Linked DNA regions of Pseudoduganella albidiflava. The protein of the gene in region 2 binds, or shares a complex with, the protein of the main gene of each other region. Links are inferred from orthologs where the notes say so. Each region holds a gene or a part of one and is shown on either strand. Other genes may lie near its edges.

The links. Proteins that work in one complex are often made in the same cells at the same time.
Region 1: the proteins of hfq (region 2) and EYF70_RS03345 are in contact, whole or in part, in a crystal structure (PDB 3VU3), measured with the Escherichia coli proteins. The link is inferred for Pseudoduganella albidiflava from one-to-one orthologs.

The regions. Positions count from the first base shown.
Region 1 is NZ_CP036401.1:777,441-780,603, forward strand. What follows is about bases 63-3,153. They hold EYF70_RS03345 (catalase), read left to right. Parts: upstream 63-443; coding sequence 444-2,864; downstream 2,865-3,153. Other genes in these bases: EYF70_RS03340 (hypothetical protein), read left to right, coding at 63-270; EYF70_RS03350 (MFS transporter), read left to right, coding at 3,005-3,153. Outside these bases: more of EYF70_RS03340, read left to right, coding at 1-62; more of EYF70_RS03350, read left to right, coding at 3,154-3,163.
Region 2 is NZ_CP036401.1:1,439,897-1,442,852, reverse strand. Bases 55-2,938 are described here. They hold hfq (RNA chaperone Hfq), read right to left. Parts: upstream 1,673-2,938; coding sequence 1,436-1,672; downstream 55-1,435. Other genes in these bases: der (ribosome biogenesis GTPase Der), read right to left, coding at 2,173-2,938; hflX (GTPase HflX), read right to left, coding at 236-1,372; hflK (FtsH protease activity modulator HflK), read right to left, coding at 55-232. Also shown: more of hflK, read right to left, coding at 1-54; more of der, read right to left, coding at 2,939-2,956. UniProt on the Escherichia coli protein: RNA chaperone that binds small regulatory RNA (sRNAs) and mRNAs to facilitate mRNA translational regulation in response to envelope stress, environmental stress and changes in metabolite concentrations.

The DNA.
Region 1 (3,163 bases), 660 kb from region 2 along the record:
CACAGCACGGTCGAGAAGCTGGCCGAGAAAGTGCCGGCGACCACCGACCGCCTGGTCGGCAAGGCCCACGACACCGTGGAAAAAGTCTCCAGCAAGGCCAGCGTCGTTTCCGAAAAGCTGAGCCAGAAAGCCGCCGACCTGAACGTCGCTTACGGCCGCCTGGCCGAAACGGGCCGCAGCTATGTGCGCAACAGCCCGGGCACGTCCGTGCTGGTGGCGCTGGCCGCCGGCTACGCCGTCTCGAAGCTGCTGGGTTCGCGCCGCCATTGAGCGCCATGACGGTGCGGCTTCGGCCGCGCCGCTCGCAGCTGATTTGCCTTCCGTGATGGCTTGCGGAGGGCCACGCCCGGCCCTGCATGTGATCGTGCACGGCCGGGCGTCTTTGTGCCCAAGCATCGCCGATCACGGCAACACACTGTATTCCGATCATTTTCAAGGACCCAATGACCACCCCTCCCACCAGGCAGTCCTCCGGCGTCGACGGTGCCGGCTCCATCCTCTCCACTGTTTCAGGTCCTTCCAGCGCGGCGCCGCCGCAATCGCTGGGCAACAACAATCCGCAGGGCGACGTGCTGCTGGAAAAGCAGGCCGGTGGCATGGACCTGGCCGCGCAAACCACGCATAACGCCAACAAGCCCGGCGAGTACGGCGATGCCGCGCGCACGCCGCAAGCCGGGCAGACCGCCAAGCCGTCGACCGATCTCGCCACCGCCAGCACCGCCGCGGAAGGCATCGCCTCGCCGAAGACCGGCGGTGGCCAGCCGCCGATCGGCGTCAACAACACCAATGCGCCGCTGGACCGCGTGCGCGCCGATTCGAGCGGCCAGGTGCTGACCACCAACCAGGGCGTGCCGGTGGCGAACAACCAGGATTCGCTGAAGGCGGGCCTGCGCGGCCCCACGCTGATGGAAGACTTCATCCTGCGCGAAAAGATCACGCACTTCGACCATGAGCGCATCCCCGAGCGCATCGTGCACGCCCGCGGCTCGGCGGCGCACGGTTATTTCGAAAGCTACGAGGACCTGTCGGCCATCACGCGCGCGGCGCCGTTCGCCCAGGCCGGCAAGAAGACCCCGGTCTTCGTGCGCTTCTCCACCGTGGCCGGCGAACGGGGCTCCACCGATACCGCGCGCGACGTGCGCGGCTTCGCCGTCAAGTTCTATACGGACGAGGGTAACTGGGACCTGGTGGGCAACAACATCCCCGTGTTCTTCATCCAGGACGCGATGAAGTTCCCCGACCTGGTGCATGCGCTGAAGCCCGAGCCGCACAATGCGATGCCCCAGGCGGCCAGCGCGCACGACACCTTCTGGGACTTCGTTTCGCTGATGCCCGAGTCGATGCACATGCTGATGTGGGCCATGTCGGACCGCGCGATCCCGCGCAGCTACCGCATGATGCAGGGCTTCGGCGTGCATACCTTCCGCCTGGTGAACGCGGCCGGCGAATCGGTGTTCGTCAAGTTCCACTGGACGCCGCTGCAGGGCACGCATTCGCTGGTGTGGGACGAAGCGGTCAAGATCAGCGGCGCCGATCCCGACTTCCACCGCCGCGACCTGTGGGAAGCCATCGAGGCGGGCGAATTCCCCGAATGGGAACTGGGCCTGCAGGTCTTCACCGAGGAACAGGCCGACAGCTTCGAGTTCGACGTGCTCGATGCCACCAAGCTGGTGCCGGAAGAGCTGGTGCCGGTGAAGCCGGTGGGCCGCATGGTGCTGAACCGTAACCCCGACAACTTCTTCGCCGAGACCGAGCAGGTGGCCTTCTGCACGGCCCATGTCATTCCCGGCATCGACTTCACCAACGATCCGCTGTTGCACGGCCGCATCCACTCCTATGTGGATACGCAGCTGTCGCGCCTGGGCGGGCCGAACTTCCACGAGATCCCGATCAACGCGCCGGTCACGCAGGTACACAACAACCAGCGCGACGGCATGCACCGCCAGACGATCAACCGCGGCCGCGTGTCCTATGAACCCAACTCGCTGGGCGGCGGCTGCCCGTTCCAGGGCGGCCGCATGGGCTTCACGAGCTTCCCGCAGCAGACCTTCGTGGAGGACAAGGTGCGCGGCAAGCCCGAGCTGTTCGCCGACCATTATTCGCAGGCCCGCCTGTTCTGGCAGAGCCAGACACCGGTCGAGCGCTCGCACATCATCGGCGCATTCCGCTTCGAGCTCACGCGCGTGACGGTGCCGGCGATCCGCAAGCGCACGCTGTCGATGCTGGCCAACGTGGATGCGTCGCTGGTCAATGCCGTCGCCTCCGGCCTCGGCATGCCGGTACCCGATCCACAGCCGATGGCCACCACGCGGCCGCTGCCGGCCTACCGCACGTCGGCCGGGCTGTCGCTGCTGGCGCGGCCGGGGCAGGTGGGCATCCACACGCGCCGCGTCGCGATCCTGGTCGCCGACGGCGTGGACGTGGCCGGTGTGCGCACCATCTACGAATCGCTGCTCGCCGATGGCGCGGTGCCGCGGGTCGTGTCCTCGCGGCTGGGGCAGGTCACGGGTGCCGACAGCGCCACGCTGGACGTGGAAATCACGCTGGAAGCCGGGCCGGCCGTGATCTACGACGCCGTCGTGGTGCCGGCCGGCGAACAGTGCGCGCAAACCCTGGCGGCCGATGCGAACGCGCTCGACTTCCTGCGGCAGCAGTACCGCCACTGCAAGCCGATCATGGTGGTCGATGCCGGCGCGCAGCTGCTGGCCAAGGCCGGCATCCCCGCCGCGCTGCGCGACGGTTCGCCCGACCCGGGCATCATCGGCGCCCAGCCGGTCGATGCCGCCGCCGCGCTGGCCGCGTTCAAGGAAGCGCTGGCGCAGCACCGCGTGTGGGTGCGCGAAAGCGATCCGCCGGCCGTGTAAGCCTGCCCACCACCAGGGCCTCAGCTCTGCCATAGGTGAGGCCCGGCCCGGTTGCATGCGCCACGCGCGGCAGCCGGGCTTTATCATTTGATCCAACCCTTTCGTACTGCTTCCGTTTTTTTGCATTTTTTCTAGACCGCATGGACGTCTACGCCCCGCAAACCTGGAAGCCCCACGAACGGCCGATGTTGCCGGGGTCGCCGTCGTCGCCGCTCCATTCGACTCCCCGCCGCATGGCCTACCTGCTGGTCGGCTTCATCGTCGCGCTGACGGGCGGCCTGGGCAATGCGCTGGTCACC
Region 2 (2,956 bases):
CGCCGCCATTGCCACCGCCGCCGCCTCCGCCGTTGTTGTTGCGGTTCTTGTTGCCGAACAGGCCATTCAGGCGCTGGTTGAAGTCGCGCCACAGCTGGTCGAGGTCCGGCGGTCCGTCGCCGGGCTTCTTGCCTTCCTGGGCCTGCCTGTTGTTATCCTTGTCCTGGCCCCAGCGGGGGTCGTTCAGGGACAGCTTCAGGCCTAATCTTTTCGCTAGTGAGGAAAGAGGCATGTTTTAGACATCGGTGAATGTGGAAATGGCATCGGGTGGCGTGTCGTCCTTCGGACGCAGGTTCGCTTCCCGTTGTACCTGGGCTGTCTCGGTAATGGCCGCGCGCAGAAGATCGAGACCTTCGCCCGTGCGGGCACTGATGAATACGCGTGAAATCTTATCATGTTCATCACGTTCCACCGCCGGCTCCAGGCCGGCCGCGTCGATCTTGTTCCAGACCAGGATCTGGGGAATATGGTCGGCGCCGATTTCGCGCAGCACGGCATTGACTTCCTCGATCTGCTCCATCCGCACCGGGCTGGCGCCATCGACGACATGCAGCAGCACGTCGGCATGGATGGTTTCCTCCAGCGTGGCGCGGAAGGCGGCCACCAGCTGGTGGGGCAGTTCGCGCACGAAGCCGACCGTATCGGAAATCACGACATTGCCGGCATCCTCGCCCATGTACACGCGCCGCGAGGTGGTGTCGAGCGTGGCGAACAGCTGGTCGGCCACGTACACGCCGGCCTTGGTCAGCGCATTGAACAGCGTCGACTTGCCGGCATTGGTATAGCCGACCAGCGACACCGAGAAGGCATTGTTGCGGCCGCGCGAACGGCGCTGCGTTTCATGCTGCTTGCGCAGTTTCGCCAGCCGCGCGCGCAGCATCCGCACCCGTTCGCCGATCAGCCGGCGGTCGGTTTCCAGCTGGGTTTCACCGGGGCCGCGCAGGCCGATACCGCCCTTCTGGCGCTCCAGGTGAGTCCAGCCGCGGATCAGCCGCGTGGACAGGTGCTGCAACTGCGCCAGCTCGACCTGCAGCTTGCCCTCGTGGCTCTGGGCACGCTGGGCGAAGATATCGAGGATCAGGCTGGTGCGGTCCAGCACGCGGACGTTCAGGCGCTTTTCCAGGTTGCGCTGCTGCGCAGGCGACAGCGCATGGTTGAAGATGACGATCTCCAGCCCGTGATCCTGCACCGCATGGCCGATCTCGTCGGCCTTGCCGCTACCGACGAAATAGGCGGCATCGGGGCTGGATCGCTTGCCGGTGACGGTCGTGATGGGCTCCGCTCCCGCGGAACGCGCGAGCAGCATCAATTCGTCGATACTGGCGGCGAAGTCGCCCTGACCGAAATCCACACCGACTAAAGCTGCGCGCATGGGACGGTCAGAGGAAGATGAAGCGGATGGCAAAGCTGCGGCGTTGTCTCAACGATCAACGCGTTACTCCGCCTCGGAATCGATATTGAGGTTGACGGCGCGGGCCGGCACCACGGTCGAGATGGCGTGCTTGTACACCATCTGCGTGACGGTATTGCGCAGCAGGACGACGTACTGGTCGAACGACTCGATATGGCCCTGCAGCTTGATGCCGTTGACCAGGTAGATCGAGACGGGAACGTGCTCCTTGCGCAGCGCGTTCAGGAATGGGTCTTGTAACAATTGCCCTTTATTGCTCATAACAGCTCCAGTTTATGTTGTTGTGTTGGAATTGGAGGCGAAACGCTTGAATTCAAGTGCCGGCTACTCCTTATTGCAGAGGTAAAAATACCCTCCGCCAGACGGAAATGCTTCGAAGCTACTGTAACCGGTTTTTGCGATTTATGCAGGGGTGTCCGAATGAAAACAAGGAAAAAATTGCATTCGGAATGTGAAGTCGGTGTGCCTGCAACCGACCACTCGGCCGGTCATTGCAGGCGTGCGAACACCGGGGTTTGGCGCCAATGCCGTGAAGTCAAGCGTGACAAAACATATTGAAAGCGCATGAATTCACCCCAACAGCGAAGGGCTGGGGTCAGGGAGGAATGCTGGCATGCATGCCTGCATCGTTCTGCAGGCGCGAAGCAGGCTTCGCGAAACCCCTGCTACACCCCGCCGGGTCTGACCCCGGAGTTTGCACTTGGGGTGGGCTTATCCAAGCGGCATCGGTGTCCTACACCAGTTCCTTTACGCCACGGGGATCAGCTCTTCTCGCGCTTGTCGAACGGGTTCTTACCCGTCCGCAATTCGATGCGCAGCGGCGTACCGACCAGCTGGAAGGTGTCCCGGAAGTGCTTTTCCAGGTAGCGCTTGTAGGGCTCGCTGATGGCATCCAGCGAGTTGCCGTGGATGACGATCACCGGCGGGTTCATGCCGCCCTGGTGGGCGTAGCGCAGCTTCGGCCGCAGGCCGCCCTTGCGCTTCGGCTCCTGCTTTTCGATCGCTTCCTGCAGGGCGCGCGTGAGCTTCGGCGTCGACAGGTCGGCCGTGGCGGCCGCGTAGGCGGCGTCGACGGACTTCATCAGCGGGCCGATGCCGGTACCCTTCAGCGCCGAGATGAAGTGCGTCTTGGCGAAACCGAGGAAGTCCAGCTTGCGGTCCATGTCGTTCTTGACCTGGTCGCGCTGGTGCGTCTGCAAGCCATCCCACTTGTTCACGGCCAGCACCAGGGCGCGGCCCGATTCCAGGATGAAGCCGGCGATGTGGGCATCCTGTTCCGAGATGTCCTGCTGGGCGTCGAGCATCAGGATCACCACGTTCGCTTCCGAAATCGACTGCAGCGTCTTGACGACCGAGAATTTCTCGATCGCCTCGAACACCTTGCCGCGCCGGCGGATACCCGCCGTGTCGATCAGCGTGTAGTGCTTGCCGTCGCGTTCGAACGGAATCTCGATCGAATCGCGCGTGGTGCCCGGCATGTCGAAGGCGATCACGCGCTCTTCGCCCAGCAGCGTGTTGATCAGCGTGGACTTGCCCACGTTCGGG